One region of the Achromobacter sp. GW823-FHT04E03 genome, then DNA from elsewhere that is predicted to be linked to it. Evidence: riboswitches for the same ligand, from Rfam matches in the RefSeq annotation. Region 1 holds a riboswitch; the other holds the start of a gene.
What was found. A riboswitch is a leader RNA that binds a small molecule or an ion and turns the genes downstream of it on or off. The one in region 1 is predicted to bind glycine.
Positions count from the first base shown of each region.

Region 2: linked by a shared signal. The riboswitch ahead of AC1RHV_RS08380 (D-amino acid dehydrogenase) and the one ahead of gcvT (glycine cleavage system aminomethyltransferase GcvT) in region 1 are both predicted to bind glycine.

Region 1 is NZ_JBXAIJ010000002.1:1,283,380-1,299,449, reverse strand. It holds gene AC1RHV_RS17300 (ABC transporter ATP-binding protein) at 1-192, shown strand, start outside; gene AC1RHV_RS17295 (amidase) at 225-1,634, shown strand; gene AC1RHV_RS17290 (M81 family metallopeptidase) at 1,668-3,143, shown strand; gene AC1RHV_RS17285 (DUF945 family protein) at 3,382-5,355, shown strand; gene gcvP (aminomethyl-transferring glycine dehydrogenase) at 5,452-8,325, opposite strand; gene gcvH (glycine cleavage system protein GcvH) at 8,429-8,806, opposite strand; gene gcvT (glycine cleavage system aminomethyltransferase GcvT) at 8,905-10,005, opposite strand; glycine riboswitch at 10,092-10,214, opposite strand; glycine riboswitch at 10,250-10,345, opposite strand; gene AC1RHV_RS17265 (ZIP family metal transporter) at 10,400-11,293, opposite strand; gene AC1RHV_RS17260 (superoxide dismutase) at 11,324-11,938, opposite strand; gene AC1RHV_RS17255 (BaiN/RdsA family NAD(P)/FAD-dependent oxidoreductase) at 12,089-13,291, opposite strand; gene AC1RHV_RS17250 (arginine/lysine/ornithine decarboxylase) at 13,291-15,552, opposite strand; gene AC1RHV_RS17245 (hypothetical protein) at 15,818-16,070, opposite strand, start outside.
Region 2 is NZ_JBXAIJ010000001.1:1,778,260-1,794,329, reverse strand. It holds gene nadB (L-aspartate oxidase) at 1-1,239, shown strand, start outside; gene AC1RHV_RS08410 (helix-turn-helix domain-containing protein) at 1,274-2,128, opposite strand; gene AC1RHV_RS08405 (alpha/beta fold hydrolase) at 2,387-3,169, shown strand; gene AC1RHV_RS08400 (metal-dependent hydrolase family protein) at 3,235-4,569, shown strand; gene AC1RHV_RS08395 (hypothetical protein) at 4,992-5,666, opposite strand; gene AC1RHV_RS08390 (hypothetical protein) at 5,761-6,087, opposite strand; gene AC1RHV_RS08385 (hypothetical protein) at 6,102-6,665, opposite strand; gene AC1RHV_RS08380 (D-amino acid dehydrogenase) at 6,901-8,130, opposite strand; glycine riboswitch at 8,175-8,266, opposite strand; glycine riboswitch at 8,268-8,359, opposite strand; gene ampC (class C beta-lactamase) at 8,488-9,648, shown strand; gene AC1RHV_RS08370 (3-hydroxybutyryl-CoA dehydrogenase) at 9,654-10,649, opposite strand; gene AC1RHV_RS08365 (NAD/NADP-dependent octopine/nopaline dehydrogenase family protein) at 10,666-11,763, opposite strand; gene AC1RHV_RS08360 (AraC family transcriptional regulator) at 11,880-12,890, opposite strand; gene AC1RHV_RS08355 (spinster family MFS transporter) at 13,013-14,389, shown strand; gene AC1RHV_RS08350 (DUF2242 domain-containing protein) at 14,527-15,357, shown strand; gene AC1RHV_RS08345 (CopD family protein) at 15,451-15,876, shown strand; gene AC1RHV_RS08340 (MetQ/NlpA family ABC transporter substrate-binding protein) at 16,032-16,070, shown strand, end outside.

The DNA.
Region 1 (16,070 bases):
GCGCAGATCTGCGACACCATCATGGTCATGCAGCGAGGCAAGGTCGTCGAAACCGGCTCCGCCGAAACCGTGCTGACCGAACCGCGCCACGAATACACGCGGGCCCTGATCGACGCCGCCCCCGGACGCGACTGGGACTTCCGCAACTTCCGGCCGGTCGCCGCCGGCCTGGGCCACGCGGCCGCGCCCTGAAACTCGCAGCCTGTACACACACTGGAACCGAAATGCCGCAACCGCATGAACTGTCCGCCGTGGAGCTGCTCCAGGCCTACCGCGACAAGACGCTCTCGCCCGTCGAAGTCACCCGCTCGGTGCTGGAGCATATCGCCCGCTGGGAACCCCAGCTGAAGGCCACCTACGCGCTGGATGCGGACGGCGCGCTGGCGCAGGCCCGCGCCTCCGAGGCTCGCTGGATGAAGGGCGAACCGCTGGCGACCGGCGGGCACACGCTGGACGGCGTGCCCGCCACCATCAAGGAAAACATCGCCACGCGCGGCGTGCCGGTGCCGCTGGGCACGGCAGCAACGGAATTGAAGCCTGCCGCCGCCGATGCACCGCCGGCCGCCCGCATGCGCGAGGCGGGCGCCGTGCTGCTGGGCAAGACCACCATGCCCGACTTCGGCATGCTGTCCTCGGGACTGTCCAGCTTCCATGAACTGACCCGCAATCCCTGGGACCTTTCCAAGAACCCCGGAGGCTCCAGCGCCGGCGCGGGCGCCGCGGCAGCCGCAGGCTACGGCCCGCTGCATATCGGCACCGACATCGGCGGTTCCGTGCGTCTGCCGGCGGCCTGGTGCGGCATTGCCACGCTCAAGCCCAGCCTGGGCCGCATTCCCATCGACCCGCCGTTCATGGGCCGCTGCGCCGGCCCCATGACGCGCACCGTCGCCGACTCGGCGCTCATGATGGGCGTGCTGTCGCAGCCCGACGCGCGCGACCACATGAGCCTGCCCTACCAGGACTTCGACTGGCTGGACCTGGAACTCGACCTGCGCGGCCTGCGCATCGGCTTGCTCATGGATGCGGGCTGCGGCCTGCCCCTGGACCCGGAAATCCGCGCCGCGGTCGAGGCCGCTGCCCGCGCCTTCGAGGCCGCCGGCGCCATCGTGACGCCGATGCAGCCCTGGATGACGCCCGACATGCTGGAGGGCGTGGACCGCTTCTGGCGCACGCGCTCGGCCATCGATCTGTCGGCCTTGCCGCAGGCCCGCCGCGACAAGATCCTGCCCTTCATCCGCACCTGGGCGGAAAGCGGCGGCGGCCAGTCCGGCGAAGCCGTATTCCGCAGCTACTACGAGACCATGAACGTGCGCGCCACGACGGTCGCGGCCTGCGCGCCCTACGACTACGTGCTCTCGCCCGTGGCCCCGGTGGTCGCCTACAACGCCGAATGGCCGTCGCCCACCAACGAGGTCGCGACCACCATGCACCACATCGGATTCACGCTTCCGTACAACATGAGCGAGCAGCCCGCGGCGTCCGTCAATTGCGGCTACACCAAGGCCGGCCTGCCCATCGGCCTGCAGATCGCCGGCGCGCGCTTTGACGACCTGGGGGTGCTGCGCATGGCGCGCGCCTGGGAAGCCATGCGACCCGAACAACACCCCTGGCCCCAGCCGCCCCGGGCGGCCTGACCGATCCTCAACAGCAAACCCACAGGAATTCCCATGCGTTGGCTTTTGGCAATGATCAAGCACGAGACGAATACGTTTTCGCCCGTGCCTACCCCGCTTGAGCGCTTCTTTCGCGGCAACCCGGAGGTCCTGGCCGGCGACCGCGCCATCAAGGCCTACGAGAACACCGACAGCGGGCTGGGCGGCTATATCGAAGTGGCGCGCCGCGAAGGCGCCGAGATGGTCGTGCCCGTGGCGGCCGAATCCTGGCCCAGCGGCCCCGCCAGCGCCGAAACCCATGAACGGCTATGCAAGCTGGTCCTGGACGAGGTCCAGCGCGGCGGCTACGACGCCATCCTGCTCGACCTGCACGGCGCCATGGTCGCCGAAGGCGTGGAGGACGCCGAGGGCGACCTGCTGCGCCGCCTGCGCGAGATCGATCCGCACACGCCCGTGGCGGTGACGCTGGACATGCACGCCAATATCTACGACGACATCGTCAAGCATGCCACGGTCATCACCGGCTTCCATACCTATCCGCACGTGGACATCCGCGCGGCCGGCCTGCGCGCCGCGAACGTGATCGCGCGCACCCTGAAGGGCGAGATCAAGCCGGTCATGTCCTGGGCCAACAAGCCCATGCTGCCGCACATCATGTGCCAAGGCACCCACGCGGCGCCCAACAAGCCGCTGCAGGAACGCTGCAAGGAACTGGAAGCCGGCGGCGTCCTGGCCGCCTCCGTCTTCGTGGGATTCCCCCACGCCGACATCCGCGAAGCCGGCCTGAGCGCCGTGGTCTGTACCGACGGCAACCTGGCCCAGGCGCAGCGCCACCGCGACGAACTGCTGGACCAGGCCTGGAACGGCCGCGCCGACTGGGTATTCCACCCGGAGCCGCTGGCGCCCACCATAGCCCGCGCCAAGGCCATCGAACAAGGCCCGGTCGTGCTGCTGGACCATTACGACAATACCGGTTCCGGCGGCACCATGGACACCACCGCCGTGCTGGCCGAGGTGCTGCGCCAGGAACTGGAGAACGTGGTCTTCTATGCCATTTGCGACCCGCAGGCCGCACTCGACGCGGCCGCGGCAGGCGTGGGCCAGACGATCACGATCCAGCTCGGCGGCAAGCTCGCCATGCCCGCCATCAAGGAGCCCAGCGAGCCGCTGGAGGTTACCGGCCGCGTCAAGCTGGTGTTCGACGGCGTCTACCTGAACCGCGGCCCCATGTACCGCGGCGTGCGCAACGACACCGGCCTGACGGTCGTGATCGACACAGGCCGCGTGGAAATCGTGGTGGTGTCCCGTCACCAGGAGCCGTTCGACATCAACTGCCTGCTGTCGGCCGGCATCGATCCGCTGCAAAAACGCTATGTCGTGCTCAAGAGCCGCGTGCATTGGCGCGCGGGCTTTTCCGACATGGCAACGCAGGTCATCGAATGCACCGGCGTGGGGGTGACCACCTCGGACTACGGCCAGCTTGATTTCAAGCACGTGCGCCGCCCCATCTATCCCCTCGATCCGATGTAAACCGGACCGCCGTCGCTGTACCCCGGAAAGCCGGCGCAACTGCGCCGGCTTTCATTTTGAAATCTTCTGTAACGGCGAGCGCCCTCAGATGACCATCGGCCTCGGTATACTCGCCGCGGGCCTTACAGGCCGATGAATACGCGTATTCCGATGGCGGGCGTCAGTAACGGCGTCCGGCGGCCAGAAGCAGCCGCCGTTCACCGGATATGACTCGATAATCAACGATACAAGCAGAACGATGAAAAAGAGCGTAGCGATCACCCTGGGCGTGGTCATAGTGGGAGCGGGAAGCTGGGTCGGGGCCACGTGGTACACCGGCAAGCGCATCGAGGAAAGCTCGCAGCGCCACCTGGCGGAAGCCAATGAAAAGCTGGCCAAGATCACGCCCCTGTTCGGTCTGCGCATCGATCAGCTGAAGTACGAGCGTGGCCTGTTCTCGACGCAGGCGCGCTACGGCGTGTCGCTGGTCAAGGGCGACAAAGTCGCCGAAGACATGCCCAAGGGCATGATCGAGTTCGATGCGTCCATCGAACACGGCCCCTTCCCCAAGAGCGCCCTGGCGCGCGGCGCCATCGCGCCCAAGCTGGCGTTCACGCACGCCGAGCTCGCCAAGACCGACAACATCAAGGAACTGTTCGAGCTGACCAAGGGCGTCGCGCCCCTGAGCGCCGACACGGTCATCAGTTTCGGCGGCTTCGCCACCTCCACCGCCAATATTGCCCCCGTGCAGATCACGCACGAAGGCAACGCCGTCAATTTCAGCGGCATGGCGATCAACGGCACCTTCGACCGCGCGCTGCAGGCCGTCACGGCGCACGCCCTGGTCGAAACGCTGTCGGTGGACGGCGAAAAGTCGGATGATCCCGTCAAGATGCTGATGTCCGGCCTGACCATGGACGTAGACAGCCGCATGGGCAAGTTCGGCCTCTCCATCGGAGATTCCAGCGTCAAGCTCAAGCGCCTCGACGTGACCCGCGCCGGCGACGACATCAAGGTCTCGGTGGACAATCTGGGCTACGGCGTCAAGCTGGCCGAAGACGACAAGAACGTCAACGTCGAAGCCACCTACCAGACCGGCACCATCACGCTCAACGACGTGGCGCTGGGCAACGGCCAGGCCGTGATCAAGCTCGCCAAGCTGGACGGCGCCGCCATCAAGCAGCTGTCGGACACCTACAACCAGATCGTGCGCCAGTACATGCTGGGCGCCAGCGACGAAGGCCTGAAGGACGAGCAGTTCGACGCCGTGCTGGAAAACGCCGGCAAGCTGCTCAACGGCAACCCCACGTTCAGCATCGACCCGATCAGCTGGAAGACCGACAAGGGCGAAAGCAAGCTGACCTTCGCGCTGGACCTGACCAATCCGCCCAACGTCAAGGACCTGACGCCGCAGGAGATCATGGTCAAGGCCATCAAGCAGATCGATGCGACGCTGGTCATCTCCAAGCCCATGGTGCGGGAACTGATCGTCCAGTACGCCGTCAAGAAGCAGGGCTTGACCGCGGAAAAGGCGGCCGAGGAAGCCGACGACCAGATGCGCTCGATGTCCGGCATGGCTGAAATGCTCAACGTCGGCAAGAACGACGGCGACAACATCATCGGCAAGTTCCACTACGCCGATGGCATGGGCGACCTGAACGGCCAGAAGATCCCCGCCGACGAACTGTTCTCGGGCCTGCTGGGCGCGACCGGAATGGACGACGACATGGATGACATGGACGGCATGGAAGAGGAAGGCGAACCGGCCGAAGGCGCGGAACTTGCCGCGCCCTCCGACACCGCGTCCGTGGCCGGCTACATGCAGGACTTCGACCTGGACACCGTGACGACCATGCTGGACGACATGGTCTACAACCCCCGCAAGCAAGACGGCGACGAAGGTCCCGTCCTGATCCTGGATCCCCGCGACACCGGCGCCAGCGAGCTGCGCGTCGACTTCCTGTGCAACGACTTCACCGAGAAGTGCCATGACCTCGTCGTGACCGCGACCTACAGCAGCAAGAAGCCGGTCTCGCTCAAGGCCATCAACGCCTGGAACCAGGAATACCGCTGGACCCGCGCCTACCTGGACGACAAGAACCGGGCCGTGCTGCAGATGGACATGAACTCGGAAGGCGGCATCGGCAAGGAAAACCTGCAGATCATGCTCAACACGTTCTTCAGCATCGCGGAAGACTTCTCGGTGGCCAGCAAGGCCGCGCCGGCGAAGTAAACCTCGGCTGACGCGAGACAAAAAAATCCCCCATCTTTCGGATGGGGGATTTTTTTTGCCTTGGGCCCGGCTCGCGCCGGGCCTCCCGGCCCGCATTTATGCGTAGGCTTCGATCGGCAAGCAGGCGCACACCAGGTTGCGGTCGCCATAGGCGTTGTCCACGCGGGCAACCGGCGGCCAGTACTTGGCGTCGCGCAGCGAGGCCACCGGGTAGGCGGCCTGCTGGCGCGGGTACGCGTGCAGCCATTCCTCGGCCAGCAGCATCTGCGCGGTGTGCGGCGCGTTCTTCAGGACGTTGTCCTCGGCATCGCGCTCGCCGCGCTCGACCTGGGCGATTTCTTCGCGGATCGAGATCATCGCGTCGATGAAGCGGTCCAGTTCGGCAACGCCTTCCGATTCGGTCGGCTCGACCATCAGCGTGCCGGCCACCGGGAAGCTCATGGTGGGCGCATGGAAGCCGTAGTCCATCAGGCGCTTGGCGATGTCTTCGGCGCTGATGCCGCTGGTTTCCTTGAGCGGACGCACATCGAGGATGCACTCGTGCGCCACGCGGCCGTTGCGGCCCGCGTACAGGACCGGATAGTGGTCACGCAGGCGGGTGGCGATGTAATTGGCGTTCAGGATGGCGACTTCAGTGGCGCGGCGCAGGCCGTCGGCGCCCATCAGCGAGATGTACACGAACGGAATCGGCAGGATGCCCGCGGAACCGAACGGCGCGGCCGACACCGGACCGACCTTGGCGTCGCCAGGCAGCTTGCCCTGCTCGTTCACCACGCCCGGCAGGTACGGAGCCAGGTGCGCGCGCACCGCCACGGGGCCCACGCCGGGGCCGCCGCCGCCGTGCGGAATGCAGAAGGTCTTGTGCAGGTTCAGGTGGGACACGTCCGAACCGAACTTGCCCGGCTGGGCCACGCCCACCATCGCGTTCATGTTGGCGCCGTCCAGGTAGACCTGGCCGCCGGCCTGGTGCACCAGATCGCAGATCTCGGTGACGGCTTCCTCGAACACGCCGTGGGTCGACGGATACGTGATCATCAAAGCGGCCAGCTTGTCGCCGACCTGTTCGATCTTGGCGCGCAGGTCGGCCAGATCGACGTTGCCGTTGGCATCCGACGCCACCACCACCACGTCCATGCCGGCCAGTTGCGCCGAGGCCGGGTTGGTGCCGTGCGCCGACGACGGGATCAGGCAGATGTTGCGCTGATGCTGGCCGTTGGCCTGATGGTAGCCGCGGATGGCCAGGAGGCCTGCGTACTCGCCCTGCGCACCCGAGTTGGGCTGCAGGCTGATGTTGTCGTAGCCGGTGATCTCGCACAGCGCGGCCGACAGGCGGTCGATCAGTTCGTTGTAGCCCTGGCTTTGCGAAGCCGGCGCGAACGGGTGGATCAGCGCGAACTCGGGCCAGGTGATGGGGATCATCTCGGCGGTCGCGTTGAGCTTCATGGTGCACGAGCCCAGCGGAATCATGGTGCGGTCCAGCGCCAGATCCTTGTCGGCCAGCTTGCGCAGGTAGCGCAGCATGTCGGTTTCCGACTGCACGCTGGAGAACACCGGGTGCGTCAGGATCGCGCTTTCGCGCGCCACGCCGGCGGGAATGCCGCTGGCGGCGGCCGCGTCCAGCGCGTCGATGTCGAGTTCGACGTCATCGCGTTCCAGGCCGGCGGCGAAGACGTTGACCAGCGCCTGCAGGTCAGCCGCGGTCACGGTCTCGTCCAGCGACACCGCCAGGCGGGCGCCATCGACGCGGCGCAGGTTGATGTGCGCGCAATCGGCGGCGGTCAGGATGGCGGGCGTGGCCGCCCCGGTTTCCAGCAGCAGCGTGTCGAAGAAGGTGTCGTTGACGACCTTCACGCCCAGCTTGACCAGCTCGGCGCGCAGGATGGCGGTGCTGCGCTGCACGCGTTCGGCGATGCGGCGGATGCCGGCCGGGCCGTGCCAAACGGCATACATGCCAGCCATCACGGCCAGCAGCACTTGCGCGGTGCAGATGTTGGAGGTGGCCTTTTCGCGGCGGATGTGCTGTTCGCGCGTCTGCAGCGCCAGGCGCATGGCCGGGTTGCCCTGCGCGTCCTTGGACACGCCGACCAGGCGGCCAGCCATGTTGCGCTTGAAGGCGTCCTTGCAGGCCATGAAGCCGGCATGCGGGCCGCCGAAACCGAACGGCACGCCGAAGCGCTGGGCCGAACCGATGGCGATATCCGCGCCCCATTCGCCGGGCGCGGCCAGCAGGGCCAGCGCCAGCAGGTCAGTCGCGACGGCCACGATGGCGCCCTGCGCATGCGCGGCTTCGGCCAGCTTGCGGTAGTCGGCGACGGAGCCGGTGCTGTGCGGGTACTGCAGCAACACGCCGAAGCACTCGGGCAGGCCTTCGGCCTCGTCGCCGATGGTGATTTCGATGTCCAGTCCTTCGGCGCGCGTGCGCACGACTTCGATGGTCTGGGGATGCACGTGGCGCGAAATGAAGAACACCGGGCTCTTCGACTTCGCGCTGCGACGCGCCAGCGTCATGGCTTCGGCGGCGGCGGTGCTTTCGTCCAGCAGCGAGGCGTTGGAGATGTCCAGCCCGGTCAGGTCGGCGACCATGGTCTGGTAGTTCAGCAGGGCTTCGAGGCGGCCCTGCGAGATCTCGGGCTGGTAGGGCGTGTAGGCCGTGTACCAGGCGGGATTCTCAAGAATGTTGCGCAACACCACGTTGGGCGTCTGCGTGCCGTAGTACCCCTGGCCGATATAGCTGCGGTAGACCTTGTTGCGGCCGGCGATCTGCTTCAGTTCGGCCAGCACGTCGGTTTCGCTGCGCGAGGCGGGCAGCGCCAGCGGGGCCTGGCTGCGGATCTTGGGCGGCACGACTTCTTCGATCAGGGCGTCCAGGCTGGCGCTGCCGATGACGGCAAGCATGGCGGCCTGGTCGGCGTCGGAAGGGCCGATGTGGCGGGGAATGAAGTCGGTGTGGGTGTCTAGGGCGCGCGACATGGAGAGGTCTCGGGATAGCGGGTGTCGTCGGAGGACGGACGGTATTGCATCTTGCGGAACAGGCGCGTGGCGGGTGCCCTGCGCCCGTTCCAGCCAGGCTGGCTTAGCCGTTGGCGACGGCTTCGTAGCCGGCGGCGTCGAGCAGCTTGTCGGCGTCGGCGGCGTTGACCGGCTTGATCTTGAAGATCCAGGCGGTGAAGGCCGATTCGTTGATCAGGTTGGGATTGTTTTCCAGCTCTTCGTTGAACGCGACGATCTCGCCGGCCACGGGAGCGTAGATGTCCGAAGCGGCCTTGACCGATTCGACCACGCCAGCGGTTTCACCGGCGTTCAGCTTGGCGCCGACCTTCACGTCGCCAACGAAGACCAGGTCGCCCAATTGATCCTGGGCGGTATCGGTGATGCCGACGACGAACACATCGCCTTCGGCTTTGACCCATTCATGGGACTCGGTGTACTTGCGATCGGTGGGCAGACTCATGGGAACTCCTGAGGGAATGCGGGTAGATGAATGGTGTTGCGCGCCTCGCGCGGGCGGCCGTCGCCCCAGGGGCCGGCGGCTCGCGCGAAGCTTCGAGTTTACGAGTGTTCGACCGCTTTGCCGTTACGCACGAACGGCAATTTGCAGGCCAGGGCGGGCACCCACTTACCGCGGATGTCGACCTCGACCGTGTCGCCCGCCTTGACGCCTTGAGGCAGACGGGCAAAGCCGATCGACACGCCCAGCGTAGGCGACATGGTGCCGCTGGTGAGTTCGCCCGTGCCTTCCTTGGTGCGCACGGCCATGTGCGCGCGCATCACGCCGCGCTCTTGCAGCTTCAGGCCGATGAAGGTGGCGGGGGTGGCGAATTGTTCCAGCGCGTCGCGGCCGATGAAGCGGCGCTCGGCGTTCTTCAGGGACACGGTCCAGGTCAGGCCGGCCTGGTCGGGCTGGGTCAGCTCGTCCATGTCCTGGCCGTACAGATTCATGCCGGCTTCCAGGCGCAGCGTGTCGCGCGCGCCCAGGCCGCAGGGACGCACGCCCTGGGCGACCAGGTCGCGCCACAGCTGCACGACTTCGGCGGCCGGCAGCACGATTTCAAAGCCGTCCTCGCCGGTGTAGCCGGTACGGGCCACCAGGGTGTCGTCGCCCACGCGGGCGGCCACGAAGGGGGTCAGCGGCTCGCTGGCGGCCTGCCAGGCCGGGCGCGCGGCCCAGACCTTGGCGCGGGCGTTGGGGCCTTGCACGGCCACCATGGCCAGATCGCGGCGCGGCGTGATGGCAACGTCGAACTGGCCAGCCTGCTTGACGCGCTGCATCCAGGCGACGTCCTTGTCGGCCGTGCCTGCGTTGACCACGACGCGCCATTCGTCGGCGGCGAAGAAATAGATGATCAGGTCGTCGATCACGCCGCCTTGCGGGTTCAGCATGCAGCTGTACAACGCCTTGCCGGGCACGGTCAGCTTGGACACGTCGTTGGCGACCAGGCGCTGCAGGAAGGCGAACGTGTCGGGACCGGCCACGTCGACGTTCAGCATGTGCGACACGTCGAACATGCCGGCGTCCTGGCGCACGGCGTGGTGCTCTTCCAGCTGCGAACCGTAGGCCAGCGGCATGTCCCAGCCGCCGAAGTCGACCATGCGGGCGCCAGAGGCGATGTGTTCTTCGGCCAGCGGGGTGCGTTTGAGGGTTGCGGACATGCGCGGAAACTCCGGGGCGGCAGTGTTGCCAGGGTTACGGAATGCCAGTGGTGCCAAGCGGGGTGCGCTTGTACAACGGCTGAATCTTCCGCCCCTCTGTCCTTTTGCCTGAGAGTTGCCCCGCATGGCGGGTTTGCACCTTCGGCGCCTGGGCTGCTCGCTATGTCCCTAGTTCAGGGCCGGCGCCAGGTCTCTCCAGAGTACTGTTTTGCCGCGTCCGCACGGTGAGAAAACCGGGACAGGGCAAGCATGGGCGGTATGGGTTACCTGAGCGATTCCGGGCGAATTGCGCCTTCGGCGGCGGCCGGACGTACAGGCCGCTCTCTCCCGCAACATGCGTGACAGCGGCGCAAGCATACAACGAAAGCCGCGGCCAGGGAATGCCCGCGGCGGCTCAGCCCAGCGCCGTGTCCAGCAGCATCATCAGCACGAAACCCAGCATCAGGCCGCAGGTCGCGTAGACCTCATGCCCCTTGCGGTGCGATTCGGGGATGATCTCGTGGCTGATCACGAACAGCATGGCGCCTGCGGCAAAACCCAGGCCCCAGGGCAGAAGCGGCTCGGACCAGCCGACCACTGCGGCGCCGAGCACCGCGCCCAGCGGCTCGACCAGCCCGGACAGCATGCCCAGCGCCACGGCGAAGGCGCGCTGATAGCCCGCCGCCAGCAGCGCCACCGCCACCACCAGCCCCTCGGGAATGTCCTGGATCGCAATGCCGGTGGCCAGCGCGGTGCCGCGCATGGCGTCGTTGCCCGCGTAGCCCACGCCTATGGCCAGGCCTTCCGGCAGGTTGTGCAGGGTGATGGCGAAGACGAACAGCCAGGTGCGGCGCAGGCGGTGCGCCTCGATGCCTTCCCGGCCCTTGATGAAATGTTCGTGCGGCAGGGTACGGTCCATGAGCAGCAGCACCGCCGCCCCCAGCAGTACGGCCGCGCCCACCGTCAAGCCGGCGCCCCAGGGGCCATAGCCCAGGTCGCGGCCCGCGGCGATGCCCGGCGCCACCAGCGAGAAGGCGCTGGCGGCCAGCATCACGCCGGCGCCGAAGCCGAACATGCTGTCCTGCATTTTCTGGGGGATGGTCCGGGCAAACAGGATGGGCAAAGTACCCAGGGCCGTAGCGCCCGCGGCCACCAGCCCGCCCAGGAGGGCATCGGCCACGTGCGGCGCGCGCACGTCCAGATAGGCCCACAACTGGTGCAGGCCCAGGCATGCCACCAATACGGCCAGGGTCCACACGCTGATGCTGGTGGCCGCCGGCCGCACGCGATGACGGCTGAAGGTATTCATGTGCCGCTGCCCTCCTTGCGAGAGATGCGCTCAGCGCTGGGCTGCCGCGTAGCGGCGCGCCACTTCAGGCCAATTCACGACATTGTAAAAGGCGCCGATGTACTCGGGCCTGCGGTTCTGGTACTTCAGGTAATAGGCGTGCTCCCACACGTCCAGCCCCAGAATGGGCGTGTTGCCGTGCATCAGCGGGCTGTCCTGGTTGGCGCTGCTTTCCACCGCAAGCTTGCCGGCCGGCGTGACCGAGAGCCAGGCCCAACCGCTGCCGAAGCGGGTCAGCGCAGCCTTGGTGAACGCGTCGCGGAAGGCGGCCTGCCCGCCCAGTTCGGACTCGATGGCCGCTGCCAATGCGCCGTCCGGCTCACCCCCGCCCTCGGGCGACATGACCGACCAGAACAGGCTGTGGTTGGCGTGGCCCCCGCCGTGGTTGCGCACGGCGCCGCGGATGGCTTCGGGCAACTGCTCCAGCCGCGCCACCAGGGACTCGACCGGCTCGTTGGTGACGATGCCCGCGCCTTCCAGCGCGGCGTTCAGGCTGTTGACGTAGGTCTGATGGTGCTTGCTGTAGTGGATCTCCATCGTCATCGCGTCGATGTGAGGTTCCAGGGCGTCGTAGGCATACGGCAGGGGCGGAAGAGTGTAGGCCATGCATGTCTCCGTTGGATCCGCCCCCCGATTCAGGGTTTGGATCAATATCGAAAACATAAATGATAAGTATTTTTATTTGATATAACAATGGCAGGCTTCCAATACCTGCCATAGCGCCGGCCTATCGGCGCCCTGTCCCGCCAGAGGACGCTACAGCGCCTTGCCGCAGGCCACGCCCGAAGCCCAGGCCCACTGGAAGTTGTAGCCGCCCAGCCAGCCCGTGACGTCCACGGCTTCGCCGATGAAATAGAGGCCGGCGACGGTCTTGGCCTGCATGGACTTCTGGTCCAGCCCGCGCGTGTCCACGCCGCCGCGCATGACTTCGGCCTTCTTGTAGCCGGCCGTGCCGCTGGGCACCAGGCTCCATTGATGGATGTCCTGGGCCAGCGTGCGCAAGGTCTTGTCCGGCGCGTCGGCCGGGCGCAGCGCCGCCAGGCCCGGCTTGCCGCCCTGCTCCGCCAGGTGCAGCCAGCGGTCGGCCAGGCGCTTGGGCCAGAGGCCCGCCAGGACGGTATGCAGCTGCTGCCGGTTGCCCGACTTCGACGCCAGCAGTTCTTCCGCCAGATCGCGGCCAGGCGCCAGATCGATCACGATGGGCTCCCCAGGTTTCCAGTAGCTGGAGATCTGCAGAATGGCAGGTCCGGACAGGCCGCGATGGGTAAAGAGCAGGTCCTCGAGAAACTCGCCGCGCGCCTTGCCCTGCCCCGTGTGCAGATTGACCTCCAGCGCCACGCCGGACAATTCGGAAAGGGACCGCCACTGCTCGGCATCGAAGGTCAGCGGCACCAGGGCGGGACGCGGTTCCACGACCTTCAGGCCGAACTGCCGCGCGATCTTCAGGCCAAAATCGGTGGCGCCCAGTTGGGGAATGGCCATGCCGCCGGTCGCGATCACCAGTTTCGCGGCGCGGATCGTGCCCTGGCTGGTGTGCAGCTCGTAACCCTGCTCGCCATGGCCGATCTCGGCCACCGAGCATCCCATGCGCCACTGCACCCTGCCCGCGTCGCACTCCGCGCGCAGCATTTCGATGATGGATTCGCTGGAATCGTCGCAGAACAGCTGGCCGCGATGCTTCTCATGCCAGGCGATGTGGTGGCGCTTCATCAGCGCCAGGAAATCCTGCGGCGTGTAACCGGCCAAGGCCGAACGGCAGAAATGCGGATTGTCGGAGAGGAAGTTGGCGGGGCCGGCGCCGATATTGGTGAAGTTGCAGCGGCCGCCACCGGAAATGCGGATCTTCTCCGCCAGGCGCTCGGCGTGGTCGACCAGCACCACGCGCAAGCCGCGCTGGCCGGCGACCGCGGCACACATCATGCCCGCGGCGCCGGCGCCGAGTACTGCTACATCGAACATCAGTCTTCGATCAGGCAGTCGACGTAATAGCGCTTTTCGCCATCCGGACCCACTTCGTCGGCCAGGCCGTGGATGTAGGTTTCGAAGCCCGGGAAGCGCTGGTTGAACTCGCGCGCGAACTGCAGGTACTGGACGATGGTGCGGTTGAAGCGTTCGCCCGGGATCAAGAGCGGGATGCCCGGAGGATACGGGGTCAGCAGCACGCCGGTGACGCGGCCTTCGAGCTTGTCGATGTCGACGCGCTCGACCTCGCGGTGCGCCATGCGGGCGAAGGCATCCGACGGCTTGAGGGCCGGCACCATGTCGCTCAGGTACATCTCGGTGGTCAGGCGGGCCACGTCACGCGCGCGATAGGCTTCGTGGATCTCCTGGCACAAGTCGCGCAGGCCCATGCGCTCGTAGCGGCGATGGTCGCGGCAGAATTCCGGCAGGATGCGCCACAGCGGCTGGTTGCGGTCGTAGTCGTCCTTGAATTGCTGCAAGGCGGTCAGCAGCGTGTTCCAGCGGCCCTTGGTGATGCCGATGGTGAACAGGATGAAGAACGAATACAGGCCGGTCTTCTCGACCACCACGCCGTGCTCGGTCAGGTACTTGGAGACCAGCGCGGCGGGAATGCCGGTTTCGCCGAAGCTGCCCGACATATCCAGGCCCGGGGTGATGATGGTGGCCTTGATCGGGTCCAGCATGTTGAAGCCTTCGGCCATTTCGCCGAAGCCATGCCAGTGGTCGTTGGACTCCAGGATCCATTCGTCGCGGTTGCCGATGCCTTCCGAAACCAGGCGGTTCGGCCCCCAGACCTTGAACCACCAGTCGTTCTTGCCGAATTCGGATTCCACCTTGCGCATGGCGCGACGGAAGTCCAGGGCTTCGCGGATGCTTTCCTCGACCAGCGCGGTGCCTCCCGGCGGCTCCATCATGGCGGCGGCCACGTCGCAGGACGCGATGATCGCGTACTGGGGCGAGGTGGACGTGTGCATCAGGTAGGCTTCGTTGAAGACGTTGCGGTCCAGCTTGCGGGTCTCGGACTCCTGCACGATGATCTGCGAGGCCTGCGAAATGCCGGCCAGCAGCTTGTGCGTGGAGTGGGTGGCGAACACCATCGCGTCCTGGCTGCGCGGACGGTCCTGGCCGATGGCGTGCATGTCCTGGTAGTACTCGTGGAACGACGCGTGCGGCAGCCAGGCTTCGTCGAAGTGCAGCGTGTCGACGTAGCTCCCCAGCTGCTTCTTGATCATTTCGACGTTGTAGATGACGCCGTCGTAGGTGCTCTGCGTCAGCGTCAGGATGCGCGGGTTCTTGTTCACCGCTTCGCGCGCGAAGGGGTTGGCCTCGATCTTCTTGCGGATGTTGTCCGGGTGGAATTCTTCCAGCGGAATCGGACCGATGATGCCCAGGTGGTTGCGCGTGGGGCGCAGGAACACCGGAATCGCGCCCGTCATCGTGATGGCGTGCAGGATCGACTTGTGGCAGTTGCGGTCCACCACCACCACGTCGCCCGCGGCCACGTTGGCATGCCACACCACCTTGTTGGAGGTGGAGGTGCCGTTGGTCACGAAGAAACAGTGGTCGGCGTGGAAGATGCGCGCGGCGTTCAGTTCGGATTCGGCCACGGGACCGGTGTGGTCCAGCAGCTGGCCCAGTTCGTCCACGGCGTTGCAGACGTCTGCGCGCAGCATGTTCTCGCCGAAGAACTGGTGGAACATCTGGCCCACCGGGCTCTTCAGGAACGCCACGCCGCCGGAGTGGCCGGGGCAGTGCCAGGAGTACGAGCCGTCCTGCGCGTACTTGACCAGTTCACGAAAGAACGGCGGCGGCAGGCTGTCGACGTAGCTGCGGGCTTCGCGGATGATGTGGCGCGCCACGAATTCGGGGGTGTCCTCGAACATGTGGATGAAGCCGTGCAGCTCGCGCAGGATGTCGTTGGGGATGTGCTCGGACGTGCGCGTCTCGCCGTACAGGTAGATGGGGATGTCGGCATTGCGGAAACGCAGCTCGCCGATGAAGGCGCGCAGGTTCTTGATGGCGCTGGCCACGTCCTCGGGCGAATCCACGTCGAACTCTTCGTCGTCGATCGACAGGATGAAGGCGCTGGCCCGGCTCTGCTGCTGGGCGAACGAGCTCAGATCGCCGTAACTGGTCACCCCGATCACCTCGACGCCCTCGGCCTCGATCGCCGCGGACAAGGCGCGGATACCCAGACCGGACGCGTTCTCGGAACGGTAGTCTTCGTCGATGATGAAAATGGGGAAGCGGAATTTCATGCAGGCGCTCCTGGGGGCAAGGCGGGTTCGGACGCGTAACGCGGCGCGAGTGTACTTCTAGTAAAAATCCGCCTGATGACAGACGGCGCGAGCACCCGCCAGGGCGGCGGGAATGGCCGAATTGTAGGGCTGTTTTTCTTACAGCCCTAAGGGAAATCCCGGAATGGCCCGGACGGCCGTTGTCATCGCGCCAAAAGCGGACGTTTTCAGCACAGAGAGCCGGGCCGCACGGGGAAGCAAACCGGGCGCCCGAAGCGCCGGGACGCTAGCGGATGGTGCGGGCCTCGCCCGCCTGCAAGGCCATCAGGAACTGTTCGAAATAAGGTGGGATGGCCTCGGCGGAGCCGTAACGGATGCGCCTTTCGACCTTGGCGATGGCGCCGAAGCAGACCTCGGAATCGGGCTCGCCGCAGACCAGCACCACTGGGTCCTCGTCATCGCACACTTCGTAGAGGCCGCCATACGCGCGGCGTCCCACCTCGTAGAGGTAGGCGGCGGCGCCGACGGTCTGCATGGGA
Region 2 (16,070 bases), on a different contig from region 1:
CGCGAAGGCGGGCACGGCCTGCGCCGCATCGCGCACGCGGCGGACGCGACCGGCAGCGCCATCGTCGCGGCGCTGGAGGACCGAGTGCGGCGGCAATCCGGCATCACGCTGCTGCAGGCGCATTGCGCCGTGGACCTGATTCTGGACGGCGCCGCGGGTACGGCCGCGGCGCGCTGCCGCGGCGTGCGCCTGCTGGACCTGCGCAGCGGGCGGATCTTCGACGCAACGGCCGGCCATGTCGTGCTGGCCACGGGCGGCGCGGGGCAGGCATACCAGACGACGACCGCGCCGCCGGCCGCGACCGGCGACGGCATCGCCATGGCCTCGCGCGCGGGCTGCCAGATCGCCAACATGGAGTTCACGCAATTCCATCCTACCGGCCTGCACCACGCGCAGGCGGGCGGATTCCTCATCTCCGAGGCCGTGCGCGGCGAGGGCGGTGTGCTACGCCTGCCCAACGGCGCGCGCTTCATGCCGGCGCACGATGCGCGCGCCGAACTGGCGCCGCGCGACATCGTGGCCCGCGCGATCCAGGGCGAAATGGAACGCCATGGGTTGGAATGCGTGCAGCTGGACATCAGCCACCAATCGCCGCAATTCCTGCGGGAACACTTTCCCACCATCCAGGCGCGCTGCCTGGCGCTGGGCATCGACATCACGACGGCTTCCATCCCGGTTGCGCCCGCCGCGCATTACACCTGCGGCGGCATCGCCGCCGACATGGCCGGGCGCAGCAACCTGCCCGGCCTGTACGCGGTGGGCGAGGCCGCCTGCACCGGGCTGCATGGCGCCAACCGCCTGGCCAGCAATTCGTTGCTGGAATGCGTGGTGACGGGGCGGGCTGCGGCGCAAGACATACTCGGGCAGAAGCGGGCCGATGTTTCCCGCAGAACTCCGGCACCCGACGCAATCGCCGTGCCGGCGTCGCCCGATCTGGCGCGGCTGCGGCGCGACCTGCGACAACTGATGAGCCGGGACGTGGGCGTGCTGCGCAGCGATGCATCGCTGGCGCGTGCGGCGGCCTTCATTGGTCCGCTGCGAGCACAGACGGAAGCGCGGCTGTTGCGCGAGGGCTTGAGCCTGGAACTGCTGGAGCTGCGCAACCTGGCTCTGGCGGCTGATCTCATCGTGCGGGCGGCGAGTGCGCGGGGTGAAAGCCGCGGGGCGCATTTCAACCGCGATCGTCCGGGCCAGGACGCCGTGGATTTGCGGCTGCGCGCGCCTGCCGCAACCGCCTAGGCGCGGGCAGGGCAGTGTCCGGCCGGCCAGCGGCTCAGGAAACCCCGGTCAGCAGATGCTGCGCGGCGCCCGTCGCCGCGCGCCTGAAACGCGACGGCGAAACGCCCATGTGCTCGCGGAAGAAGCGGGAGAAATTGCCGGGCGTGGAGAAGCCCAGGTCCAGCGCTACGGAGGTCAGGGGCTGCTCCTGGTGTACCAGCAGGCGCACGGCTTCTTCGACGCGCACGGCGCTCCAGAAAACTTGCGGCGTGGTGTTGAGCTGATCGCGGAACAGCGCGAAGAAATGGCCGCGCGACAGGCCCACGCGGCTGGCGACTTCTTCGGCCGTGATGGGTTCATGGGCGTGCTCGCGCATGTAGGCGATCGCCGCGCGCAGCCGGCGGTCCAGCGCCGGCGTCGCGGGCATCTGGTTGCGTGGGCGCTCCGGTTCGATCGACGATTCGATTGCCGCTTGCAGCAAGGCCTCGACTTCGGCATCCAGGTCCGCGCCGGGGTGGTCCTGCGGCGCCACGATCTTGTCCAGCAAGCGCCAACAGCCCTGGCGCACCGCCGCGTCGATGGGCACGCCCGGCGCGGCGAAGTGGAATGGCCGCCCCGTGGCGGCCCGCCGTTCGTCCAGCCAGGGCTTGGCGATGTAGAGCACCAGGAAGATGGCCGGGCCCGACCGTTCGAGCAGCCTGGCGTCGTGCGATTCGTACGTATTGGTGCCTAGCGCCAGGTGTTCGCTGTAGGGGACCGGAGTCTGGCCGACATGCCCCAGCACGCGCGCGCCGCCCAGCCACAGGGCCAGCTGCACTTCCGCATGCGCGTGCGCGATCAGGTCGTCGCGCAGTTCCAGCACAACGGCGCGGCCGAACGCGCCTTCGTGCAAGGCGTAGGTCTCCTGCATGTCTGTCTCCCGTTTTTCTTATCGCCTCGTCGCGCAAGCCTGGGCCTGCGTGCGGGCGGGTGCGGCGCTCAGGGAATTTTATGGGCGTTTACGCGTTTGTCCGCGCTAGGTGTATTCACTAGGCACAAAATCTGACTCTGCGATAAGTCCGCGCACGCAGCGATAAGCGCGCCACCGCCTGCGCCGATACAGTCCTGAAAAATTGCCGGCGCGGTGCCGATGCAAACAGCGACTGTTCAGATAAAGGGAGGCGGCAGCATGAGCACGCAACACGTCAACGGCATGGCCGTGGAAATCGACGGCGAGGGGCCGGCACTGTTGTGCATACACGGCCTGGGCGGTTCCTCGAATACCTGGACGCCCGTCATGGGCGCCTTCGACGGTTTCCGCGTGATCCGTCCTGATCTACCGGGCAGCGCTCGTTCGCCGCTGGGCGAAAAGCGCCTGTCCATCGCTACCTACGTGGACGCGTTGGTCGGACTGCTGGACGCATTGGATATCGATGTGGCGCATGTCGCCGCCCATTCGCTCGGAACCGTCGTGGCCCAGCATCTTGCCGTGGCGCATCCGGGCAGGGTCAAGTCGCTGGCCCTGTTCGGCCCGCTGGCCGCTCCGCCCGACGCGGGCCGGCCCGGCATCCGCGCGCGTGCGGAGCTGGCGCGCGGCGGCGACGCGGCCATGCAGGAGATCGCCGACGCCATCGTCAAAGGCGCGACCAGCGCCCAGACCAAGCAGGATCAACCCGCCGTGCTGGCGCTCGTGCGCGAGAGCGTGATGCGCCAACCGCCGCAAGGCTATGCGCAGAGCTGCGAGGCGCTGGCGGATGCGCAGCCGGCCGCCGTCGAGACTATCGGCGCGCCGGCCCTGCTGGTCACCGGCGATCAGGACGGCGTGGCGCCGCCCGGCAATGTCGAGGCCCTGGCCGCGCGCATGCCAGGCAGCCGCCGCATCGTGCTGGACGGATGCGGCCACTGGACCACCTACGAAAAGCCCCAGGCCTGCACCGAGGCCCTGCGGGAGTTCCACGCGGCGCTGCGCTAAGCCACGTTTTCCTGGCGTTTCAACATAAGAAATCGGCCCCAAACGCGGGCCGGAGGAGACCTGTCATGTCCAGAATTGCCATTACCAACGTCGTCATCTTCGATGGCAGCGGCAAGCTGCCTTTTCAAGGCGAGGTGCTGATCGACGGCGCGCGCATTTCGCAGGTCGCGCGCACGCCCGAGCAGGTGAGCCGGGAGGGCGCGCGCATCATCGATGGGCGCGGCCGCTTCCTGATGCCGGGCATGACGGAAGCGCATACGCATTTTTCCTGGAACGACCAGCCCACGCTGGCCGCGATCCAGTTCATGCCGCCGGAAGAGCACATACTCTGGTGCGTGCACGTGGCCAAACGCTATCTGGAAATGGGCTGGACCTCGGCCATCGGCGCGGCCGCGGCCAAGCCGCGCCTGGACGTGGTGCTGCGCAATGCCATCAATGCCGGCGAATGCCCGGGGCCGCGCTACCTGGCGGGCAGCCAGGAGATCACCACCATAGGCGCGCTGGGCGACAACTCGCTGCCGCACATGCCGTTCGACGAACTGAGCTTCGGCAGCGTGTGCTGTGGCCCCGAAGAGATCCGGCGCTCGGCGCGCACCTTCATCAAGTACGGCGTCGACCACCTGAAGATCAACCTGTCGGGCGAGTACATCGCCGGCCTGCCGGCCGAGATGTCGCCCTTCGCCGAAGACGAGATCGCCATGCTGGCGAACGAGGCCAAGCGCTATGGCAAGCGGGTCGCGGCGCACGCGCGCTCCAGCGAGTCAGTCAAGCAATGCGTGCGCCATGGCATCGAGATGATCTACCACGCCAGCTTCGCCGACGAAGAGGCGCTCGACATGCTGGAAGCCAACAAGGACCGCCATTTCGTTGCGCCCGGCATAGGCTGGCTGATCCGCACCGCCTTCAACGCGTCCGAGTACGGCATCACGCCCGCCATCGCCGAACAGATGGGCTACAAGCGCGAGTTGGAAATCGCCTCGGAGTCGCTGCGCAAGATGCACAAGCGCGGCATCCGCATCCTGCCCGGCGGCGACTACGGTTTTGCCTGGATGCCCCACGGCACCAACGCCCGCGACCTCCAGTACTTCGTGGACTACATCGGCATGACCCCGACCGAAGCGCTCGTGTCCGCCACCCGGTTGGGCGGCGAGATCATGCAACGTCCGCACGAATTGGGCATGCTGCGTCCTGGCTATCTGGCGGACGTGGTCATGGTCGATGGGGATCCGCTGAAGGATCTGTCGTTGCTGGTGGATCCGGAGCGGATCTTGCTGGTGGTGAAGGATGGGGAAGTGTGTAAGGGTAACGCTATGTGCGGACAGTTGGGGGCGTCGGGAGCGGGAGTTTTTGCGGATGGCTCGGCGAACGATCAAAAACAGAAGGAGGTCGCGCCGGCGTGAAACGGGACGATGCGGCGGCATGGTAATTCGCCCAATGGGGCTCCGCGGACTTTTAAATCAGTGCCATACGATGGTGTCGAATTTTCCATGCGGAGTATTACTTGACCTTTCCCGATGGTTGCATTTTCGTGGTCGGAATATCCGGTCGTTGGTGACTGCTGGTGCCGGAGCCGCCGCTGCCGCCAATCGTGCCGGGGCTCGTTGGTAAACCTGGATTGGTTGAGATAGGCTTCTTTTTACTCGGCTGCCCTTCTACGTCAGGGCTCGGCCTTTTCGACCTCGGGATCGAACCGTCGCGGCATGCATTGTTGATGGCGGGGGTGTCGTCTGGCGGGCACACAAGCTCCGCATTGGCCCAAGAAGGTATGAGCAAATTCAGCGCAAGAAATAGAGGAGGGATTTTCATTGCAGGCGTCCAGTGATTATTCGAGGCTCTTCACAAAACACGTGGCTATCTGATCTTCCGGTAGCACTTTGCAGTCATTCAGGATTGAGCGGAAATCCACGGTCGAATAGGCTCCGCTCTCCGCTGAAAAAGACGGCACGCCAACGGTGGAGTAATCATTTTTGAGCAACCCGCCGGCTGCTGCCATCAAGGCACCGATGACGAATGTGGCTAGTCCTGTTGAGCCTGTCTTGAAATCGAATTTCAAATCGGTTGCCGCCAAGGCGGCATCGAAACCGCCGTCTTTGATGCCAAGCAGAAGAAACATGACGCCAACGCTCATTACGGCAAATCCAATTTGCATCACTCCGATTTTGAGTCGGGTTTTTGTAGTGATTACGGTCTTATTTGAATGCTCTGAGAACACAAATGCTGCCAGAACATACGAATTGGGATCCGAAGCCCGGGATACCGCATTTTGTGTTGCCTCAAATGTTGTGACAAATTCACCTGCGGTTGGATTGAGCGTTCTCTGAAGATCGGTCAGTCCAACCGCTGCGAGTCCCAGCAGCAAGGCTGGAATAGCAGCGCCAAACATGATCACTACGATCGTCTGCACCATCTGGTAGCGCGTTTTACGCCTGGCCGGCTTCCGGCCTGCATTGACGGACTCGTCGAGGGCTGTTTTTGGTTCGCCAGTAACGGTTTCCATTGGGGGTCTCTCAAGAGAAACGTGGAATTCGGTCGCGGTACCGGAGCTTTCCGAATGTAATCCCCAGCCGTACCATTCGCTTGACGCGTCGGCCTCAGGCGAGCAATGGCCAGCCAATGGCACTGGAAATGGCCTTCCTCAATACAGCCATTGCCGCGTTCCATGAGTTTTGGATGACGATATTCGAGAGATCCACAATGGCAAAAAGAACTGCTTTTGCGGCCAGCCGGTATTGATCCATTAAGAAATGGGCGTTTACCTCCGTTATGGTTTTTTCGGCCTGGCGCTTTTGAATCTTGGAGGCAACGCCAACTAGCGTCTGAAACTCCTGTTCAGCGTAGCTCTCCAGCTTTGCCCAGGCGCCGCCAGCAGATTTTTCGGCGGCGGTCAGCATATCCTCAAGTACTTTTGTCCAGTTCATTTATTGTCTCCCTGTTATTTTAATTCGGCTTTCTCACCTGCCTTTCTCGCGCTCTGTGTAGTCATTATTGCTCGGAAATGAATATTTATTAATTGTTGGGCCAGTTGTATGGTTTGAAGGTCTAGGGGAGTGTTGCGGGAGTTTCTGCCTTCAAGCGAATTGAGCGGTGAAAAGGGCTGCGTGAATTCCCTTTCGCCTTGAGCCTCTGCTGTTGCGGAGTCTTCGAGCGGCAAAGGAGGGTCGAGTAAGAGTGCTTGGCCGGCCCGATATAATTGGGTGGTTGTTCCCTTGTTTCGTGCGTCGGCGGTAGACCGTACGATCATGACATCAAGCTTGTTTCTTATCTCGGAGTAATTTTCAGGGGCGTATGTCGTACTCGGATCTGCGCAGACCCCTTTCCCCTTGATTGCGCACTGCCGCAGTTTTCCGAAAATACTTGCGGTCATAGAGACGAGATCCATTGCTCCTTTATCCAATGCTTCGTCGTAGTTGGATACTATGTTTATGGAGCAGCTGGAAAGAAAAGTAAGAACAAGTGCCGCGAGGGTGGCTTTGGCCTTCGCCGTGGTTGGTTTCATTGCACTCCCCCAAGTGGAATAATTATCTGCGCAAGATTTTCACGGCCGTAGGCGGAAGGCTGTACTGGTTGTGGCGGCTTGTTTTCAATCCAGATGTTTTCTGGATTTTCATGTTGCGAAACAGTAGGCGGGTTTTGGCCGGAAATCCATTGGCCTTTGGTATGAGGCGAGGGCGACAGATACCAACCGACTGGTTTTTTTTGCGGGCCGCGCGATGCGTCGCGCGGCCCTCGACTCATGCCTCGCCCACCCCCTCCCTCACGCTCGCCGCCAGCATCTGCGCCGTCGCTGCCGACAAGGTCCAGCCCAGGTGCCCATGCCCCGTGTTGTAAAACACGCCGGGCCGCCTGCCTGGGCCCACGCGGGGCATCATGCTTGGAGTCATGGGGCGCAGCCCGCACCACGGCACCACGCGAGAGGTGCGGATGCCGGGGAAGTGCTTGCGGGTCCAGTCCACCAGGGGCTGCACGCGCTCCGCGCGGATGTCCATGTTGAAGCCATTGAACTCCGCCGTGCCGGCCACGCGGAAGCGGTCGCCCAGGCGGCTGGTGACGATCTTGGCGGCTTCGTCCAGCAGGCTGACGCGCGGCGCGGCCGCCTGGCTGGCGGCGTCGTCCAGATGCACGCTGATGGAGTAGCCCTTGACCGGGTAGATGTTGAGCGTGTCGCCCAGCTGCCTGGCGAACTGCCGGCTGACGGCGCCGGCGCAGACGACGATGGCGTCGGCCTCGTGCTGTTCGCGGCGCGTGCCGCCTTCGCGTACGACGTCGAGCACGTAGGGCGCGCCGTCCAGGCTGATGTTGCGGATGTCCGCGTCCTGCGCGAAGCGCACGCCGCGGCGTGCGCAGGCGCGGGCCAGGCCGCTGGTGAACTTGTGGATGTCGCCGGTGGCGTCCGAAGGCGTGTAGAAGCCGCCATGGCAGGCGGTTTGCAGCGTGGGCTCGATGCTGCGCGCTTCCTCGGGCGACACCGCGTAGCGCTCCAGCCCGCCTTCCTGCAGCAGGGCATTGGCGCGGCGCGCGGTCTCGAAGCTGGCGGCGTCGTGGTAGATGTGCAGGATGCCGCGGCGCTCCAGGTCGAAATCTATGCCTTCTTCTTCCGCCATGGCGTACAGATGCTGGCGCGCGGCGATGGCCAGCCGGGTGGTCTCGATCGTGTTGCGGCGGTAGTTGCGGATCTGTCCGATGAACTGCGCCAGCCAGGAGTACTTGTGCCAGCTGAAGCGGGGATTGAGCAGCAGCGGGGCGTTGTGGCGGCCGAGCCAGCGCAGGCCTTTCATGATGGTGGCGGTGCTGTTCCAGACCTCGGCGTTGCTGGCCGACAACTGGCCGCCGTTGGCGTAGGAGGTCTCCATGGCCGGATAGCGCTGGCGGTCATAGACAGTGACGTGATATCCCAGTTTGCTCAAGGCATAGGCGGACGTGACGCCGGTGATACCGGCGCCAATGATGGCGATGCGGGGCATGATGGCTCCAGATTGAGTGGCCGCGGCCACCCGGCCGCAGCACCCCATCTGTCTCTGTACCTGAGAGCTTCACCCGCGGCGCAGACGGCGGCGGGTTCCCCTTCGGTGGGCGCGCTTGGCGCCTCTCTCCAGATTGTCTAGACCGCGCAGTCCTGTTTGCCTGAGAGTTTCCGGGGCGGTTGCTCCGTCGGCGCCTGCCGCGGGGGCAGGTCTCTTCTGCGGGGTTTTGGATCGACGAGGCGAGAATAGCCAAATTCCCCTGGGATGAGACCAAGGGTTAGTACCAATAAGGCGTCGCATCGCGCTACGATGCATGCGCGCCGCCGTCGCGGCGCCACGGATCCGACACGACAGGGAATGACGAGAATGCGCTTGAACAGCATGCTGCGCACGGGATTGTTTGCGCTGATGGCCGCAGGCTGCGCGCTGGCGCAGGCCGGCCAGGCAGAGACGGACCGCAAGGTCGACGAGGCGGTCCAGGCCGTCATGCGCGAACACGGCATTGCGGGCATGTCGATCGCCGTGACCCGCAACGGGACACAGCATTTCTACAACTATGGCGTGGCGTCCAGGCAGACCGGCAGGCCTGCCGGCAGCGATACGCTGTACGAGATCGGCTCCATCAGCAAGACCTACACGGCAACCCTGGCAGCCTATGCACAGGTGCGCGGCCGCCTGGCCTTGAGCGACAGTCCGGCCAAGTACCTGCCGGAGCTCGCCGGCAGCGACTTCGCCAAGCTGAGCCTGATCAACCTGGGGACGCACACGACCGGCGGCTTCCCCTTGCAGGTGCCCGACGCGATCAAGAACCAGGCGCAGCTGATGGCCTATCTCAAGGCCTGGAAGCCCGAGCATGCCGCTGGCACGTATCGCACCTACGCCAACCCCAGTATCGGCATGCTGGGCATGGTGGCGGCCAAGAGCCTGAACCGGCCGTTCAAGGCGGCCATGGAGCGGGACCTGTTTCCCAAGCTGGGCCTGACCAGCACCTACATCGACGTGCCCGCCGCCAGGATGGCGGACTACGCGCAGGGCTACAACAAGCAGAATGCGCCCGTGCGCGTGAATCCGGGCGTGCTGGCCGACGAAGCCTACGGCGTGAAGACCAGCGCACGCGACCTGATCCGTTTCGTCGACGCGAACATGGGCTTGAACCTTGCGGATGCCGGACTGCGCGGCGCAATCGCGCAGACGCACGTCGGTTATTACCAGCTGGGCGACATGACCCAGGACCTGGCCTGGGAGCAATTGCGCTATCCGGCAACGCTGGACGCGCTGTTGACGGCCAATGCCGGCAACTACAACAGCCAGAGCCAGCCCGTGGCGGCGTTGAACCCGCCGCTGCCGCCGCAGGAGACCGTGTGGATCAACAAGACGGGTTCGACCAATGGCTTCGGCGGCTATGTGGCGTTCGTGCCGTCGAAGAAGCTGGGCATCGTGATACTGGCCAACCGGAATTATCCCAACGAGGCCAGGGTCCGGCTGGCGTACCGGATCCTGGGCGAACTGGAGCAATAGGCCCGCTATCGCGCGGGCGGCTGCCTCGCCGCGCCGTAGCGGGGCAGCAGGTCCATCACTTCCAGGCGCTTGCACAATTGCGCCAGCCGCTCCATCTTGTAGGCATTCACGTCCATGCCGGCGTAGTCATAGAAGCCCTGGCCGTCGCGCAGCCCGTTGCGCCCTTGTTCCATATTGCGGGCGATGACCGCAGGCGAGGCGAAGCGCGGATCGATGGCATCGGCGAGGTAGCGCGAGGCGTAGTAGAGGATGTCGCCGCCGCCCCAGTCGATGAACTCCAGCAGCCCCAGAACCGAAAAACGCAGGCCGAAGCCCAGGCGCACGGCCGTGTCGATGTCTTCGGCGCTGGCCACGCCTTCCTCCACCATGCGGGCCGCTTCGTTCATGGCCAGGGCCTGGATGCGGGGCACGATGTAGCCCGCGGCGGGGGCGCACTGCACGGGCTTCTTGCCCGCCAGGCGCAGCGCTGCCAGCAGCCCTTGCGTCGCGGCCTCGCTGGTCTGCGGGCCGCGGCTCACTTCCACCAGCGGTATCAGGTAGGCGGGGTTGAGCCAGTGCGCGTTCAGGAAGCGCTGCCGGTTTTGCACCAGTTCCGCCAGCTCGGTGACCAGAAAGGTGGACGTGGTGGACGCGATGATGCTGTCCGGCGCGCAGGCCGCTCCCAGCCATACAAAGGCATCGCGCTTGGCGTCCAGGCGTTCAGGCACGGCTTCGAACACCACGCGCGCCTGCCGCAGGTCTGCCTCCGCATCCTCGCGCGTGCATAGGCGCACGCGCGCCAGCGCAACCTCCGCCTGCGCGGCGTCGAGCAAGCCCAGCCTGCACAGGATGCCGAGCTCGCGGCGCAGATCGTCCCGCACACGGGCGAAGTACCCGGCCTGCTCGGCGGACGTGCGCGATTTGATGTCTATCAGCGTGACGTCCAGTCCCGCATGGATGTATGACAGCGTGATGCCCACGCCCATGCGGCCGGCGCCGACTACGCACATTTTTTCATTCATGGCTTGTATCTCCGTGTCAGCAGCCTTCGGCCAGAAGCTGGCGCATGTCCGCGTGCGACAGGCGGTCCAGGCCCAGGCGTTCGAATGTGCGTCCTTCCGCGTAGAGGTCGCGGCCGGTGACCGCGCTGGCCAGGCTCAGCAGGCCTTGCGCGACCGGCGTCGGCACGCCCGCCCAGCGGCCGGCGGACACCAGGAATGACAGGCCGAGCCGCGTGTCTTCGAGCATGTAGCGGTGCGTGTGCAGGTCTATGTCCTCGCGCCAGTCGCCGCTGTCGGTGAGCTTGCCATGGGCGCCGCGGCCGTACATCCATTCATCGCCTTCGGCGGCATAGTGGTCGGCCAACGGGAAGTGGGGCGCGGCATAGCCCAGGGCCACACGGATGGCGATGCGCTCCGCGTCCAGCGCGTCGGTCACGCGCCGTATGGAGGCCTGGGTGCCTTCGTTGTGGATGTCCCATTTGTCGAAGTGTTCCAGCGGCCCTGCATTCATCATGATGAGCGGCGGATGGATGATGGGGCCGGCGTTCATCAGTGCGCCCGAAAGTCCGTCCTCTATCGGTTCGATGCTGGGGTAGGCGCGCTGGACCACGGCCAGCGCCTGCTTCGACAGCCGCCGCGGAAAGACGCCGGTGGGCAGACGGGTGGCGTAGCCGCTGATCACGACCTTTTCGCCATGCTTGCGGGCCAGATAGGGCAGGGTGCCGGTTTCGGCGAAGGCCGTATCCGCGACGTTTCCCGCGTCTTTCATGGCGCGGGCGAAGACGTAGCAGCCGAAGGTGCCAGGCGGCAGGAACACGACCTGGCCGTCGCGCAGCAGCGGCGCCAATTCCCGCGCCAGCGCTTCGTGGGTGGTGGAAGGCAGGGGAATGACCAGCAGCTCCGCATGCTCCACGGCTGTGGCCAGGTCGCGCACCAGCTGCAACTGCCGCGGTCCGTCGCCCAGCGGAACCTGGCGGCTGCCGCGATAGTCGGTGACCGTCAGCGCGCCCGCATCCCGCAAGCCCTGGAAGGCCGACCAGTCCCTGCGCCACCAATGCACGTGATGGCCTTTCTCAAACAGCTCGGCCGCTGCCGCGTAGCAGCCGTGGCCGCCGCCTATGACGCTGATTCTCATGGTCAAGCTCCGTCAGATGGAGCCTTGATCCTAGCGGCGGCGTGCAGGCGTGGCTGCGCCGAACGCGCAAGCGGCGTTCCGATCCGGCAAGCGAATCCGGCGCTGCCGTGCGACGCCTAATGCCTGCTTTGGCGCAGGGTGTCCGACGGCAGGCAGCCGTAGCGCTTGCGGTAGTGGGTGGCGAAATGCCCGAAGCTGGAAATGCCGTGCCGCAGCAGGATGTCGGTGACGCTATCGCCTTCGCCGGCTTGCGCAAGCGCCGCGTGCACCTGGGCCAGCCGCTGGTTGCGCACGTAGTCGCTGGGACTCTGCTTCAGGAACTGCGAAAAGCCGTTTTGCAGCGTGCGCACGGAGACGCCGCAGTAGGCCGCCAGGTCCATCAGCGATAGCGGCTGGTCCAGATGGCTTTCTATGTAATCGCGCGCGCGCCGCACGTGCAGCGGCAACGGCTGGCGGCGGTCTGCCTGCAAAGCCTCGGAGTAGTTGTGCGGCAGCTGGGTCAGCAGCAGCGTCAGCAGGTAGTCTGAAAAGCCGGCGGCCAGCGTTTGCGTGACGCCTTCAATGGCGGGATGGCGGTACAGCCGGCACAGATAGTCCAGCGTTTCGCGCACCGCCACCGGTCCGGAAGCGTCGGCATCCATTTGCAGGTCGAACACCAGCGCCTGCTTGATAGGGCGTTCAAGCAGCCGCTGCAGCTGGCGCTCCAGCGCCTCGCGCTCGATGCGCAGGATCAGGTTGCGGCAGTCGCGGCCGATGCGGATCACGCTGCGCTCGGACGGCGAGGAAATGGTCAGGCTGCCCGCGCTCATCGACGCGCTGCGCTTGCCCAGCGTGATCAGCCCGGAGCCTTGCAGCGTGATTCGGATCAGGTAGTAGCTGGCGATATCGCCGGCGTCGATCTCGACTTCCGCGCCATAGTGCAGATCGAACAAGGCCGCATTGCCGAAGAAGACGCCGTACAGGCGGGATTGCAGGGGTTTTCCCGGGGGGACGCACATGCGGTGCGACCAGAGGTGCTGGCTGACCTGGTCCTTGATCTCGGCGATGTTGCCCGAGTCCAGCAAGCAATGGCGGTCCAGCGGATTGGTGTCGTTGAACATGCTTTCCTGCGCAGCGGGAACAGTCATTGCGTCAGGCGTATAGAGGCTGGCTGCGCAAAGACCTACAAAAGATGGGCCTGCAAGCAAGTGAGACGCGACCCGGTCCTTGGGCATGGGCAGATCTCACCACCATACAAGGGAAACAAACCATGACTGACGGCAGCCCGCGGCACGGATCAAAACCTAGCTACGCCTACGAGTGGTATGTCGTGGTGATATGCATGCTAGCGTACATATTTTCCTTCGTCGACAGGCAGATCCTGGCGCTGATGATCGAGCCCATCAAGCATGACCTGCAGCTGTCCGACACGCAATTCAGCTTGCTGCACGGCCTGGCGTTTTCCTTGTTCTACGCCTTCATGGGCATACCGATCGCCTTGCTGGCGGATCGCTATTCGCGGCCCAAGATCATCGCGATCGGCGTCGCATTCTGGAGCCTGGCCACGGCGGCCTGTGGCCTGTCGCGCAATTTCGCGCAGATGTTTCTTGCGCGGATCGGCGTGGGCGTGGGCGAGGCGGCGCTGTCGCCTGCCACGTACTCCATGCTCAGCGACATGTTTCCGCGTGAAAAACTGGGGCGCGCAGTCGGGATATATTCGATCGGCTCGTTCATCGGCGGCGGCATGGCATTCCTGATCGGCGGCTACGTCATCAACCTGCTCAAGAGCGTGGATACCGTTGCCTTGCCCTGGATAGGCGCGATGCGGCCCTGGCAGGTGACCTTCTTCATTGTGGGATTGCCAGGCCTGCTGATCGCGCTGCTGATCCTGCTGACGGTGCGAGATCCGCAGCGGCTGGGCTTGCGGCGCAATGCCTCGGGGCAGGTGCAGAAGCCCGCCATGAAAGATACTTTCCGCTTCCTGGGCCGCCACCGCAGCACCTTTTTCTGCCACTACCTGGGCTTCTCGTTCTATGCGATGGTGCTGTTCGCGCTGCTGGGCTGGACGCCGGCGTTCTACATGCGCAAGTTCGGCATGTCGCCTTCCGAAGCCGGCTACATGCTGGGCGTGGTGGTGCTCGTCGCCAACACCGCCGGGGTGTTCTGCGGCGGCTGGCTGATGGACTGGCTGGCCAAGCGCGGCTACAGCGATGCGCCGCTGCGCGCCGGCGTGATCGGCGCGGCCGGCATGGCCTTGCCGGCGGTGATCTTCACCCAGGTCGATTCCCTGTGGTGGTCGGTGGGCTTGCTGCTGCCGGCCATGTTCTTCGCCTCGTTCCCCATGCCGACCTCGACGGCTGCGATGCAGATCCTGCCCCCCAATCAGCTGCGCGCCCAGGTGTCGGCGCTATTCCTGCTGATCTCGAACCTGATCGGGCTGGGCCTGGGCACCACCGCCGTGGCCATGCTGACTGATCGGTTGTTCAAGAACCCGGCGGCAGTCGGGCAATCCATCTCGGTCCTGATTGGCGTGGCCGCGGTGTTGTGCATCGGCCTGCTCGCCGCTGGCTGCAAGCACTACCGGCGCAGCCTGAACCTGGAGGCGCAGGAGGCGCCGCCGCTTGCGCCGGCGCGCGTGTCGCCCTGAACGCGGCTGCCCGGGTCGCGATGCGGCCCTTTTTTGAACTCTGTTACCTCTCCGTTGAACTGCACATTCCTCGTAAAAGAAATGGTGCCGGGGATGCGCTATAACGGACGCTTGACGCATTACTGTTCCTCCAATTCATGCCCCGTTTTTCCCGCAGTTCGTCGCTGGCCCTGTCCGTTGCCCTGGTGGGCGTCCTGGCGGGATGCTCATCCCCCAAGCCAGAGTTCGAAAAAGAAGACTTCACCCAGAACAACACCTACTCGCGCACCGTCGAAGCAAGTAACGTCGCCGCCTGCGACGCGGGCCGCCGCGCCTTGCTGAGCCAGGGCTACAACATCGACAAGTTCGAGGGTTCGCGGGTCACGGGGCACAAGAATTTCCAGGACGAGAACGGCCAGCATACGCAGATCGCCTTCAACATCGAATGCGCCTCCGACGGCAGCGCGAACGAGCGCGCCACGGTGTTCGCCAACGCGGTGCAGGACCGCTATTCGATCAAGCGAACCAACAGCTCGGCCAGTGTGGGGGTGAGCGTGCTGGGGCAGGTGTCCATGCCGTTCGGCTCCAGCGACGATTCGCTGGTGAAGACGGGCAGCCAGACGGTTGCGCGACCCAAGTTCTACGAAGGTTTCTTCCAGTTGCTGCAGCGTTTCCTGCCGGACGCGCAGGCGGCCGCCGCGCCTCATCCGCCCGCGAGCCGTGCCAAGGCGCAGCCCAAGGCCGCGCCGGCCGAGCCCGCGGAATCTCCGGACAAGCCAGCCGATACCCTGAATCCGGCCGCGGCCAACGGCGGTAGCGAATCTCCAAAAGCGCCTGCACCTGGTGGGCCCGCGTCCGCCGCTCCGGCAAGCGCCGCGCCGGCAAGCGCCGCGCCGACATCCGCCGCGCCCGCTTCGACCGCTCCCGCTCCGGCGTCGGCCCCTGCATCCGGCGCGGCCGCCCCGGCCAGCCCCGAGGCGGCCAAGTAAGGCAGCCTTGCGGGGCACCGCTTGCCGTAGCGCAAACGGATGCGCCGCGCCGACTCGCGGCGCGGTCCGCATCCGGCGATAATCGCGGGCATCATGACCTATCAACTCCTGAAAATGCTCCACGTGGCGGCCGTGGTCGCCTGGCTGGGCGGATCGCTGTTCGTGTCCTTGTTCCTGCTGTCCTCGCAGCCGCAGGACAGCGAAGAAGCGCCCAAAGAACGCAAGACGCTGGGCGCCTTGCGCCGTTGGACGCTCTACGTGACCACGCCGGCCATGGTGCTGACCTGGCTGGTCGGCCTGCACCTGGCCATGACTTTCGGCTGGTTCGCGATGACCTGGATCTGGGTCAAGGTTGGCTTCGCGCTGGCGCTGTCGGCGCTGCTCGGCATCCAGAGCGCGGCATTGCGGCGCATGGCCAATGGCAGCGCCAAGCGTCCGCCGCTGGTGGATCTGTACGCGCCTTTCACCGTCATCGCTTCCGCGGCCATCGTGACGCTGGTGGTCGTCAAACCCTTCTGATCTGCGCGGCGGCGCATGTGCCGGGACCATATGCCCAGCCGCCATAACCAAACGCCCCTGTAATAAGGACTCAACGAACTATTCGTTCGCGGGGTCCGTCCCCCTCCCTAGAATCGTTTCTCTCATAACCGCATAGCCTGAGAGGCGATTCCAACATGACTTCCCGTTTCTTCAAGCGCCTGCTGGGCGCGGTG